DNA from 2 places in the Nocardioides sp. P86 genome. Region 2 is predicted to be linked to the other one. Evidence: predicted binding sites of a transcription regulator. Region 2 holds the regulator's gene; the other holds the start of a gene.
What was found. The regulator HrcA, encoded in region 2, represses chaperone genes, less so after heat shock. The targets are predictions, from matches to a motif close to TTGGCACTCGNNNNNNNCGAGTGCCAA.

Region 1 (6,553 bases), 470 kb from region 2:
GGCCGAGGGCGCCGACGTCGTCATCGAGGCCGTGGGCCGCCCGGAGACCTGGAAGCAGGCCTTCTACGCCCGCGACCTGGCCGGCACCGTCGTCCTGGTCGGCGTGCCGACCCCCGACATGACCGTGCCCGAGCTCCCGCTCATCGACGTCTTCGGCCGCGGCGGCGCCCTGAAGTCCAGCTGGTACGGCGACTGCCTGCCCAGCCGCGACTTCCCGATGCTCGTCGACCTCTACCAGCAGGGCCGTCTCGACCTCGACGCCTTCGTGACCGAGGAGATCGGCATCGACGACGTCGAGGCCGCCTTCGCCAAGATGCACGACGGCGGCGTGCTGCGCTCGGTGGTGATCCTGTGAGCGGCGCTGCCGGGGGAGTGCGCATCGACCACGCCGTCTCCAGCGGCACCTTCAGCCTCGACGGCGAGACCCACCAGGTCGACAACAACCTCTGGGTCGTCGGCGACGACACCGAGTGCGTCGTCATCGACGCCCCCCACTCGGTCGACGACATCCTGGCGCTGGTGGGCGAGCGCACCGTGCGCGCGATCCTGCTGACCCACGCCCACGACGACCACTCGCGGGTGGCGCCGGCCCTGCGCGAGCGGGTGGTGGCGCCGATCATGCTGCACCCCGACGACAAGCCGCTGTGGGACCTCACCCACCTCTCCGAGGACGGCCAGGGCCACCTGTGGGACGTCGACCTCGGCGACGGCTTCGAGATCCTCGTCGGGGGCACGGTGCTGCGGGCGCTGCACACGCCGGGCCACGCCCCGGGGGCCGTGTGCTTCCACGCCCCGGCGCTGGGGTGCGTCTTCACCGGCGACACCCTCTTCCAGGGAGGTCCGGGGGCCACCGGCCGCTCCTACAGCGACGAGGACGTCATCAAGGCCTCGATCCGCGAGAAGCTCCTGGCCCTGCCCGACGAGACGGTGGTCCACACCGGTCACGGCGACGACACCACCATCGGCGCCGAGCGCGCCGGCCTGGCGGGCTGAGCCCGCTCCACCCGCGGCCCTCGCCCACTCGGGCGAGGGCCGACGGGGGCGGCCTGGGTAAAGTCGTGAGGTCCCCCCAGGAGGTGCACGGTGCAGCAGCAGGTGCAGCACGACCCCGGTCCCGACCAGGCGACCGGCACGAGCGTCACGCCGACCCAGGACGCGACGACGACCCTTCCCCCGGTCGCCCTCGCCCCGGTCGACGACCCGGAGTGGGAGTCGGCGTGGAGCACCTACTGGGCCGCGCTGGAGTCGGGCGACCGCCACGGCGCCCTGGCCGTCGTGCGTGAGCGCCACGAGGGCGGGGCCGCCCCCATGGAGGTCATCGAGCGGCTCGTCGTGCCGGCCCAGGCCCGCATCGGCGACCTCTGGCTGACCGGTGGGTGGAGCGTGGCCCAGGAGCACCAGGCCACGGCGATCAACGAGGGCCTCGTGCACTGGCTGGGCTCCTTCGCCCCCGAGGTCGACGCCTCGGCGCCGCTGGTGATCGTCTCCTGCCTCGAGCACGAGCGCCACGCGCTCCCGGCGCTGATCGTGGCCGAGTCGCTGCTGCTCGCGGGCTACCGCGTCACCTACGTCGGCGGTGACCCCGAGCCCGCCGGGCTCCTGCACGACATCCTCAGCCTCAAGCCCCGGGCGGTGCTCTTCAGCGCCTCGCTCACCTCCTCGCTGGCCGGGCAGAAGTCGCTCTTCAGCTCCATCCGGGCCATCGGCATCCCCGTGGTGGTGGGCGGCCAGGCCTTCGGGGGCGACGAGACCCGCGCCCTCGCGCTGGGCGCGACCGCCTACGCCGCCACCCCGGGCGAGGCGGCGCGGGTCATCGACGCCCTCCCGCCGCGCGTGCCGCAGACGGGCCCCGCCGAGGCCGGGCCCGCCGACGTGGAGGCGGCCTGGATCGCCGACTACCACCACGAGATCGCGCCCTACGTCGTGCGCGCGATCGCCGCCCGCCACGACGTCGCGGTCGGGGCGCCCTCCAGCGCCCCCGACTGGTGGACCGACTTCCCGGGCTACGTCGACCACGTCCTCGGCTGCCTCGCCGCCGCCCTCGTGGTCGGCGACGAGACGATCATGATCGAGGTGCGCGACTGGCTCGAGCGCGTGCTCGAGGCCCGCCACGCCCCCGACGGCCTGGTCGCCGAGGTGTGGGGCCTGCTGGCCGAGCCGCTGCGCGGCCACCCCCTGGCGCGGGTCCACCTGGCCGGGGCGGCGCCGGGGCACGTCCCGGGGCAGGTGCCGGGCTAGAGGGGGCGCACCAGCAGGGCGGTGCCCTCGCCGGCCACACGGGTCATCACCAGGGTGGCCTCGCCGTCACCCTGCAGCGCGAGCCGCTTGCGCAGCTGCTCGGGCACCACGTCGACGCCGCGCTTCTTGATGGTCAGCCGGCCCACGCCCCGCTCGCGCAGCGCCGCGCGCAGCTGCTTCTCGCGGTAGGGCAGCTCCTCGACCACCTCGTAGCCGCGCGCGAACGGCGTACGGGTCGCGGAGTCGGAGGTGAGGTAGGCGATGTGGGGGTCGAGCAGGCCCGCGTCGTCACCGGCGTGCGCCGCGGCGACGGCGGTGACCAGCCCGGCGCGCACGACGGCGCCGTCGGGCTCGTAGAGGTAGGCCCCCAGGGACCGCACCGGAGCCCCGGGGTCGTCCTCGTCGGTGAGCGTGGCCAGGCCGCCGTCGCCGATGACGGTGGCCCGGCGGCGGGTGGTGGCCAGCCGGCCCGCCCACAGGGCGGCCTCCTTGACCTCCCCGTGGTCGCTGACCCACTCGGCCTCGACGCCCTCGGGCACGAGGTCGTGGGGGATCCCGGGCGCGACCTTGACGCACGCGTCGCGGCGCAGGAGGCCCTCGACGAACGACCAGGGCGGCGTCCAGTCGTCGACGTCGAAGGCGCGACCCCGTGCGGTGCGCCGCGCCGGGTCGGCGAAGGCGACGTCGAAGGGGGAGGTGTCGACCGTGGTGGCGTCGGCGACGACGGTCGCGCCGTCGAGGCCCAGCGCGGCCAGGTTGGCCCGCGCGACCTCGACCCGCACCGGGTCGAGGTCGACCCCCGCGCACACGATGCCGGCCCGGGCACCCGCCATCAGGTCCCCGCCGATGCCGCAGCCCAGGTCGACCAGCGAGATCGCCTCGAAGGCGCGCAGCCGGGCCGCGCGGTGGTCGGCGACGGCGCGACGGGTCGCCTGCTCCAGGCCGTCGGGGGTGAAGTAGAGCAGCCGGGCCTCCTCACCCAGCTTGGCCTCGGCGCGGCGGCGCAGCGTGGCCTGGGTGAGCGCCGCGGCGACGTGGGCGGGGTCGGTCCCGGGGTGGCGCCGGCGCAGCGAGGCCGAGACCCGCAGCGGGTCCGGCGTCGCGGGCTCGGCCGCGAGGACGGCGACCGCCTCGGCGAGCAGGGCCTGGCCGTCGTCGGTGAGCAGCCACCGCAGGTCGTCGAGGTCCATGGCCGCGATCCTGTCAGGCCGTCCGGGTGCCGGCGCAGCCGCGGGGGACCCCGGCCCTGGCACTCAGGGTGAGCGAGTGCTAGTTTCAGGGTTGGCACTCTCCCCGTGAGTGTGCCAGCCACCCGCAGCGCAGCGCGACCCCCGCGACGGCGTGCCACGCGAGCGGTGGACCCAGACGTGCACCACCCGCCATCAAGTAGTGACGAAAGTGGAGGTCGACATCGTGTCGGTCAACATCAAGCCCCTCGAGGACCGCATCGTCGTCAAGACGCTCGAGGCCGAGCAGACCACGGCTTCCGGCCTGGTCATCCCGGACACCGCCAAGGAGAAGCCCCAGGAGGGCGAGGTCGTCTCGATCGGCCCCGGCCGCATCGACGACAAGGGCAACCGCGTCCCGCTCGACGTCGCCGTCGGCGACAAGGTCATCTACAGCAAGTACGGCGGCACCGAGGTCAAGTACGCCGGCGAGGAGTACCTCATCCTTTCCGCCCGCGACGTCCTCGCCGTCGTCTCCTGACGCACCTGGCATCCCGGCTGGCAGCGTTGCCGCCGCTCGACGACCCGCTTCGCTCCAAGGTCGTCGTCGCGGCGGCGCCTCGCCAGCCGGGCGCCAGGCACGTCAGGCCAGTGCTTGAAAGCCTCGTGCTTCTAAGGAGAACGCATGCCCAAGATTCTTGAGTTCGACGAGAGCGCCCGCCGCGCCCTCGAGCGGGGCGTCGACGCCCTCGCCAACGCCGTCAAGGTGACCCTCGGCCCCAAGGGCCGATACGTCGTCCTCGACAAGAAGTGGGGCGCGCCGACCATCACCAACGACGGTGTGACCGTCGCCCGTGAGATCGAGCTCGACGACCCCTTCGAGAACCTCGGCGCGCAGCTGACGAAGGAGGTCGCCACCAAGACCAACGACGTCGCCGGTGACGGCACCACCACTGCCACCGTGCTCGCCCAGGCCATGGTCCACGAGGGCCTGCGGGCCGTCGCGGCCGGCGCCAACCCGATGGGCCTGAAGCGGGGCATGGACCTCGCCGCGGCCGCCGTCGGCGACGCCCTGCGCGACGCCGCCCGCGAGGTCGACTCGGTCGAGGACATGGCCTCCGTGGCCACGATCTCGAGCCGTGACAAGGTCATCGGCGACCTGCTCTCGCAGGCCTTCGACAAGGTCGGCAAGGACGGTGTCATCACCGTCGAGGAGTCCAACTCCATGGGCACCGAGCTCGACTTCACCGAGGGCATGCAGTTCGACAAGGGCTACCTGTCGCAGTACTTCGTCAGCGACCCCGAGCGCATGGAGGCCGTCCTCGACGACCCCTACATCCTCCTGCACCAGGGCAAGATCTCGGCGATCGCCGAGCTCCTGCCGCTGCTGGAGAAGGTCATCGCCGCCGGCAAGCCGCTCTTCATCCTCGCCGAGGACGTCGAGGGCGAGGCCCTCTCGACCCTGGTCGTGAACAAGATCCGCGGCACCTTCAACGCCGTCGCGGTGAAGAGCCCCGCCTTCGGTGACCGCCGCAAGGCGATGATGCAGGACATCGCGACGCTGACCGGTGGCGAGATCGTCGCCCCCGAGGTCGGGCTCAAGCTCGACCAGGTCGGCCTCGAGGTGCTGGGCCAGGCCCGCCGCATCGTGGTCACCAAGGACAACACCACCATCGTCGACGGCGCCGGCGACGCCGCCGCCGTCGAGGGCCGCGTCAACCAGATCAAGGCCGAGATCGAGAACACCGACTCCGACTGGGACCGCGAGAAGCTCCAGGAGCGCCTCGCCAAGCTGGCCGGCGGTGTCTGCGTGATCAAGGTCGGCGCCGCCACCGAGGTGGAGCTGAAGGAGAAGAAGCACCGCATCGAGGACGCCGTCTCCGCGACGCGCGCCGCGATCGAGGAGGGCATCGTCGCCGGTGGCGGCTCGGCCCTCATCCACGCGGTGTCCGTGCTCGAGGGCGACCTCGGTCTCACCGGCGACGAGGCCGTCGGCGTGCGCATCGTGCGCAAGTCGGCCGACGAGCCGCTGCGCTGGATCGCCGAGAACGGTGGCGTCAACGGCTACGTCGTCACCACCAAGGTCCGCGAGATGGGCGTCGGCAACGGCTACAACGCCGCCACCGACACCTACGGCGACCTGGTCGCCCAGGGCGTGCTCGACCCGGTCAAGGTGACCCGCTCCGCGCTGGTCAACGCCACCTCGATCGCGGCGATGCTGCTGACGACCGAGACGCTCATCGTCGAGAAGCCCGAGGAGGAGGACGACGCCCCCGCGGGCGGCGGCCACGGTCACGGGCACGGCCACTGAGCCGCTAGGCACCACCTGATCCACCGGCGGCGCCGGGTCCCTCACGGGGCCCGGCGCCGTCGTCGTCGGTGCCGGTCAGCAGGGTCGGGGTCGGGTCAGCCGCAGTCGGGCGTGACCGCCGGGCGCTCGACGCCGCGGAGCAGCCACACGGTCCGACCCGTGTCGCCGCAGCCCGCACCGTGCGCGACGTACTCGCTCCCGACGAGGTCGGCCAGCGCCGCACCGCCGGCCGGGCTCCAGGTGGTGAAGTCGACCCACTCCACGATCCACGTCGGACGCTCCGGTCCGGCGACCACCGCGGCGAGCTCGGCGAGGTCGGGGTCGAGAGTGCGCATCGGCAGGCTCCACAGGTGCTCGTACGGCGAGGCCATGCTGCTCGCCAGCTGGAGGTCGGCACGCCCCCCGAAGACGACCATCGTGTCGCCGGGCGCGGCGGCCCGCCCGACGGCCTGCCCGGTGCGCACCTCGTCGAACTCCTGCAGCCCGCTGGCCTGGATCACGACCCACCCCAGCAGGCAGACGACGGTGGAGGCGGCCGCGCCGAGGATGACCGCCCGCATGCGCAGGCCGCGCCGCGACCCGTGGCGCACCAGCAGGGCGGCGCACAGCGCGGTGGCCGGGAGCAGGGCCAGCAGGTAGTCGCGCCAGAAGCTGCCGCCGAGCACCAGCGCGGTGAGGTCGAAGAGGACCAGGGTGGCGGTCGCGGCGGTGAGGGCGGGGTCGCCGGCCCACTCGCCGCGCACGTGCACCACGAAGCCGGCGACGATGAGCAGCATCCCGGCTCCGACGGCGCTGAGCACGAGGGTGGCCAGCCGCGTCGCGGGCTCGCCGGTGGCCT
Region 2 (6,553 bases):
GGCGACGGTACCCCGCCGACAGCGCGAGTACCCAACTTGACGTCGGCCCCGCGAGGTGGTGGGGCTCAGTCCCAGCGAGGCGTGGCCGCCAGCAGTGCCGCGACCGCGGCGAGCCCCGCGGTCGACGTGCGCAGCACCTCGGCGCCCAGGCGCACCGAGCGGGCGCCGGCCGCGACGAGGGCCGCGACCTCCTCCTCGGTCAGGCCGCCCTCGGGGCCGACGACCACGACGAGGCGACCGGAGACCGGCACGCTCAGCGCCGAGAGCGCCTCGGTGGCCTCCTCGTGCAGCACCACGGCCAGGTCGGCCGCCGCGACCAGGGCGCAGACGTCCTCGGTGCGCGCGAGCGGGGCGACCTGCGGGTGCCAGGGACGGCGCGCCTGCTTGGCGGCCTCCCGGGCCGTGGCCCGCCAGCGCGCCAGCGACCGCTCGGCCCGCTCGCCCTTCCACACCGCGACCGACCGCGCCGCGGCCCAGGGCACCACCTCCGCGACGCCGACCTCGGTCAGCACCTCCACGGCCAGCTCGCCCCGGTCGCCCTTGGGCAGGGCCTGCACCACCGTGACCGACGGCGCGGGCTCGGGGTGGTCGGCCACCTCCTCCACGACGGCCTCCAGCGACCGCTTGGCCGTGGCCGTCACGGCGGCCACGACACTGCGTCCGCGGCCGTCGGTCAGCACCAGACGCTCACCGACACGCATCCGGCGTGCGGCGACGGCGTGGTGGGCCTCGTCGCCCTCGAGCGCGACGGGCGCCCCCACCCGGGCGTGGGCGAGGGTCTCGACGAGGTGCACCGGCAGCGTCACGACCGGCTCAGTGCGGGTTGAAGGCGTCGCGCAGGCGGCCGAAGACCGACTTGGTGCCGGGGCGCACCGACCCCGTGGGGGCCTCCTCGCCCCGCAGCGCGGCGAGCTCGCGCAGCAGCTCCTCCTGCCGCGCGTCGAGGCGACCGGGGGTCTCGACCGCGATGGTGACGACGAGGTCGCCCCGGCCGCCCCGCAGTCCGGGCACGCCGCGGCCGCGCAGCACCTGCTCGGTGCCCGACTGGGTGCCGGGGCGGACCTCGATCTCGAAGCTGGTCTCCAGCTCGGTGGGCTCGTCAGGGTCGGCCACGACGTCGGCCTCCAGGGTCGGCAGCGTGATCGTGGTGCCGAGCGCGGCCGCCGTCATCGGCACCGTGACGGTGCACTGGAGGTCGTTGCCGTGGCGGCGGAACGTCGGGTGCTCGGCCACGTGGATCTCGACGTAGAGGTCACCGGCGGGGCCGCCGCCCGGCCCGACCTCGCCCTGCTCGGTCAGCTGCACGCGGGTGCCGGTGTCGACGCCCGCGGGGATCTTGACCGTCAGCGAGCGACGCGAGCGCACCCGGCCGTCGCCGGAGCACTCCCGGCACGGGTCGGGGATGATCGTGCCGAAGCCGCGGCAGGCCGCGCAGGGGCGCAGCGTGCGGATCTCGCCGAGGAACGACCGCTGCACCTGGGCGACCTCGCCCTGGCCCCGGCAGGTCTCGCACGGCACCGGCTGGCTGCCCGGTGCGGCGCCGTCGCCGTGGCAGGTCGAGCACAGCACCGCGGTGTCGACCTTGATCTCGCGGGTGACGCCGAAGGCGGCGTCGGCGAGGTCGACCTCGAGGCGGATCAGCGCGTCCTGCCCCCGACGAACGCGCGGGCGCGGACCACGGCCCTGGCCACCGCCCTGACCGCCGCCTCCGAAGAACGCGTCCATGATGTCGGTGAAGGAAAACCCGGCACCCTGCCCGAAGCCGGCCTGCCCGCCCCCACCGAAGGGGTCTGCGCCGCGGTCGTAGGAGGAGCGCTTCTGCGGGTCGGAGAGCACCTCGTAGGCCATCGAGACCTGCTTGAACTTCTCCTGCGACTCGGGGTCGGGGTTGACGTCGGGGTGCAGCTGGCGCGCCAGTCGGCGGTAGGCCTTCTTGATCGCGTCGCCGTCCGCGTCGCGGGCGACCCCGAGGAGGTCGTACAGGTCCTGGCTCACTGATGGTCCTTCGTCGTCGTCCGGGTGGTGCGTGCTGGTCGTACGTCGTGCTCTGGCGTGCTGGTCTGGCGTGCTGGTCTGGTGGGGCGCGGGCGCTCGGGGGCGCCCGGGTGCGGAACGGGCCCGCGGGCCGGGCCGGTGAGGGCGTGCTCAGGCCTCGTCGAGGATGCGGGAGACGTAGCGGGCGACCGCGCGCACCGCGGCCATCGTGCCCGGGTAGTCCATGCGGGTGGGACCCACGATGCCGAGCGTGGCCAGCGACTCCTCGCGGGGGCCGTAGCCGGTGGAGACGACGCTGGTCGAGGACAGCTCCTCGTAGGGGCCCTCGGCGCCGATGCGCACCGTGACGAGGCCGCCGGTGCCCGACTCCCCCAGCAGCTTGAGCAGCACGACGTGCTCCTCGAGGGCCTCGAGCAGCGGTCGCACGGCCGAGTCGAAGCTGTCGCCGTACCTCGCGAGGTTCGCTGCGCCGCCGACGGCGACGCGGGCGTCGTTGCGGTGGTCGCTCATCGAGTCCACGAGCACCTCGACCACCTGCACGGTGGCTGCGCTCGGGCCCCGGCCGTCGGGCTCGCCGGCCTCGCCCAGGGCGCGCAGGGCCACGAGGGCCTCGGCGATGGTGGCGCCGGTGACGGTGCGCAGCACCAGCGAGCGCAGCTCGGCCAGCTCCTCGTCGGCGAGCTCCCCCTCGAGCTCGACCACGCGCTGCTCGACGCGCCCGGTGCTGAGGATCAGCACGACGAGCAGCCGGTGGGCGCCCAGGGAGACCAGCTCGACGTGGCGCACGGTGGAGCGCGACAGCGTGGGGTACTGCACCACGGCCACCTGACGGGTCAGCTGGGAGAGCAGCCGCACGCTGCGCTGCACGACGTCGTCGAGGTCGACGGCGCCGTCGAGGAAGGTGGAGATCGCCCGCCGCTCGGCGGTGCTCATGGGCTTGACCGTGGTGAGCCGGTCGACGAAGAGCCGGTAGCCCTTGTCGGTCGGCACGCGGCCGGCGCTGGTGTGGGGCTGCGTGATGTAGCCCTCGTCCTCCAGCACGGCCATGTCGTTGCGCACGGTGGCTGAGGAGACGCCCAGCCCGTGCCGCTCGACGAGCGCCTTGGAGCCGACGGGCTCGTCGGTGGCGACGTAGTCCTCCACGATGGCTCGCAGCACGGCGAGCCTGCGGTCCTCCTGCATCCCGCCTCCTCCCGCCGGCCCGGTCCGGGGCCCCTGGCACCCGGCCGCGCTCGATTGGCACTCGATTCCGTGGAGTGCCAACTCTACAAGGTCGGGCCCCTCACGGCAGCCCGGGCGTGGCCCGCGTCGGGCCGCCGGGCGTCCGTGCTCCGGCGCGTGTGGCGGACCCGACTCGGAGAGCCCCTCCCCCGGAGGACGCGGGTAGGTTAGGCTCACCTAACTACGACCACCCGTCACGGCGTCCGCCCCAGGACCGCCCGCCGATCGGAGGCAGCATGACCGCCGAGAGCTCGACCCGTCCCCTCCACGACCCCTTCCTGGTCGCGGCCGAGGCGCGCGCGGTGCTGTCGTGCGCCACCGACGCCGGTCTTGTCGTCGAGGGCGCCCCCGACGTGCTGCGCGACGACACCCTGGGCATGGCCGAGCGCGACGGCGTGCCGACCTTCACCTGCTCCCCCGACGGCGACCTCGCCCTGGCCGCCGCCCGTGGCGCCGGGGCCGTGCTCACCGTCGACAGCGCCCTCGCCGGCCCCGCCGGCGCGCGCCCGCCCTCGGTGACGGTCTCGGGCCGCCTCGCCCTGGCCGGCCTCGAGGCCTGCCCCTGCTGCGAGGACGAGCGACAGGTCGTGCGCCTGGTGCCCGAGCAGGTCGCCCTCCAGCTCACCGGCCCCGACGGCGCCGGCACCTCGCTGGCCGTGCCGGTCGAGGAGTACGCCGCGCCCGCCCACGCGCTCAACCGCGGCTACCTGCAGCGCTGCGTGGAGCACGCGGGCCGCTGCCACCCCGAGGAGCTGCGCGCCTCGGTCGCCCTCGCCGCCGGGGTGCCCGTCGAGCGCCTCATCGCCGCCGAGCTGGCCGACCTCACCGCCGGCGGGGTCGACGTGCGCTGGATCGACGACGCCGGCGCCCACGTCACCCGCCTGGTCTTCCCCCGCGCCGCGCGCTCGCCCGTGGAGCTGGCCGCGATGCTGCGGCGCGAGCTCGGCGCCGGCATCTGCTGACCCCGCCGACCCTCGCGCGGTCGGGATCGCCCGGTCGGAGCGGACAGCCGGGGTCCTGAGCCGCCGAACCAGCGCCATTGCGTGGCGGCCACGCCTCGGGGCCCACCGGTCTGCGCGGTCCGCGACCACCCCGACGGCCCCACCCTGCTGAACCAGCGCAATTGCGCAGCGCTCACGCCTCCACGCCCACCGGTTTGCGCGATCCGACACCACCCCGACGGCCCCAGGCTGCTCAACCAGCGCAATTGCGCAGCGCGCACCCCTCGACGCCCACCGGTCTGAGTCATCCGCGACCACCCCGACGGCCCCAGCCTGCTCAACCAGCGCAATTGCGCAGCGCGCACCCCTCGACGCCCACCGGTCTGCGTGATCCGCGACCACCCCGACGGCCCCAGCCTGCTCAACCAGCGCGATTGCGCGGCGCGCTCCGCTCCCCGCGCCCCGCGCCCGGCTAGGTTGAGCCGATGGGCTTCGAGGAGATCGCCGACCGCGTCTGGGTCTCACGGCGCGCGTGGTGCGACGTCAACGTCACGGTGGTGCGCGGTGAGCGCGGCCTGGTGGTGGTCGACACGCACGGGTCGCTGGCCTCGGGCCGCGCGCTGGTCGACGAAGTCCGTGCGCTCGGCCGGGGCGAGGTGGTGGCCGTCGTGACCACCCACGACCACTACGACCACGCCTTCGGCACCGGGGCGTTCCTCGAGGCCTGGGGCCCCCTGCCCGTGCACGCCCACGAGACGGCCGCCGCTCTGCTCACCGAGACCGCCCGGCGCGGCACGGGCGACTACCGCGGCGAGCACGCCGAGGAGGTCCACGCGACCGAGGTGGTCGTGCCCGACCACGTGTTCTCCTCCGCCGCGGTGCTGGACCTGGGCGACCGCGCCCTCGAGCTGGTCCACCCCGGGCGCGGTCACACCGCGGGCGACCTCGTGGTGCGGGTGCCCGACGCCGACGTGCTGCTGGCCGGCGACCTCGTCGAGGAGGCGCCGCCCGCCGGTGCCGGGGACGATGCGGTGCCGGCGTACGGCGCCGACTCGTTCCCGCTGGAGTGGCCCTGGAGCCTCGACGTCGTGCTGTCGCTGACCACCGCTCGCTCGGTGGTCGTGCCCGGCCACGGGTCGCCGGTCGACCGCGACTTCGTCGAGGTCCAGCGCAACGAGATCGGGCTGGTGGCCACCGAGATCCGCGACCTGGTGGCCCGCGGCGTGCCCGAGGCCGAGGCCCTGGCCACGGGGTCGTGGCCCTACCCCGCCGCGACCCTCGCCGACGCGGTCGCCCGCGGCTACTCCCAGCTGCCGCGCACCCCGCGCTGGCTCCCCCTCGTCTGACCCGCTCCCCGGTCCCAACCCGTCACCACCCCGCCGGGCGGTCGACCGCCCGCCCGCCCGCGCACTAGCGTCGCCCCATGAGCGAGACCCCCGACGAGCCCACGACCGGCATCTCCGACGACCAGCTGCCCGAGGACCTCGTGCCCGGCGACGACAACCCCCTCGCGGAGGGCCTGCCCGCCGGCGAGGACGCCGGCGACCTCCTCCACGACGGTAAGCCGGCCGCGGAGTCCGACGGCGGCGACGACGGTGAGGAACCCGACACCCAGCACTGACCGGCGCGCCGGGCCGGCTCGCGGCGGCGGGCGTCCTAGCCTGCTGCGATGAGTGATCGGTACGGCGGCGACGTGCTCTCCGGCGACTGGCGCGCCCCGAAGCGGGGCCGCGCGGTCGAGGCGCCCGCGGAGCTCGGAGCGGTGGTCGAGGAGGTCACCACCGACTGGGTGGGTGAGATCGTCGCGGTCGACCGGGACCTGCACACGCTGACGCTGGAGGACCGCCGCAGCAGGCGCCGCACCTTCCCCCTGGGCCCCGGCTTCCTGCTGGAGGGGCGCCCCGTCATCCTCGTGGCCCCGGCCCGCCCGGGTGCCCCCGTCGCCCCGACGCGCACCGCGTCGGGCTCGGTGGCCGTGCCGGGGGCGAAGGCCCGCGTCGCGCGGCAGAGCAGGATCTTCGTCGAGGGCCGCCACGACGCGGAGCTGGTGGAGAAGGTCTGGGGCGACGACCTGCGCATCGAGGGGGTCGTCGTGGAGTTCCTCGGCGGCGTCGACGACCTCGCCGACCATCTGGTCGACTTCAGGCCCGGGCCGCAGCGGCGCGTGGGCGTGCTGGTCGACCACCTGGTGCCGGGGTCGAAGGAGAGCCGCATCGCCCAGGGCATCGCGCGCTCGGCGGTGGGCAAGCACGTCCTGATCGTCGGCCACCCCTTCATCGACGTCTGGCAGGCCGTGAAGCCCGACCGCCTGGGGCTGGCGGCCTGGCCGACGATCCCCCGCTCGGTGGAGTGGAAGAAGGGCGTGTGCCAGCACCTCGGCTGGCCGCACCGCGACC

Region 1: the regulator HrcA is predicted to act here: its motif matches at 3,485-3,511, upstream of groES (co-chaperone GroES).

Annotation. Positions count from the first base shown of each region.
Region 1 is NZ_JAMAYE010000002.1:975,275-981,827, reverse strand. It holds gene M3673_RS12055 (S-(hydroxymethyl)mycothiol dehydrogenase) at 1-355, shown strand, start outside; gene M3673_RS12050 (MBL fold metallo-hydrolase) at 352-993, shown strand; gene M3673_RS12045 (cobalamin-dependent protein) at 1,084-2,238, shown strand; gene M3673_RS12040 (methyltransferase domain-containing protein) at 2,235-3,428, opposite strand; gene groES (co-chaperone GroES) at 3,652-3,945, shown strand; gene groL (chaperonin GroEL) at 4,090-5,715, shown strand; gene M3673_RS12025 (hypothetical protein) at 5,811-6,553, opposite strand, start outside.
Region 2 is NZ_JAMAYE010000002.1:502,755-509,307, forward strand. It holds gene M3673_RS09940 (16S rRNA (uracil(1498)-N(3))-methyltransferase) at 66-806, opposite strand; gene dnaJ (molecular chaperone DnaJ) at 814-1,995, opposite strand; gene hrcA (heat-inducible transcriptional repressor HrcA) at 2,146-3,177, opposite strand; gene M3673_RS09955 (hypothetical protein) at 3,453-4,178, shown strand; gene M3673_RS09960 (MBL fold metallo-hydrolase) at 4,643-5,503, shown strand; gene M3673_RS09965 (hypothetical protein) at 5,581-5,778, shown strand; gene M3673_RS09970 (DUF3097 domain-containing protein) at 5,827-6,553, shown strand, end outside.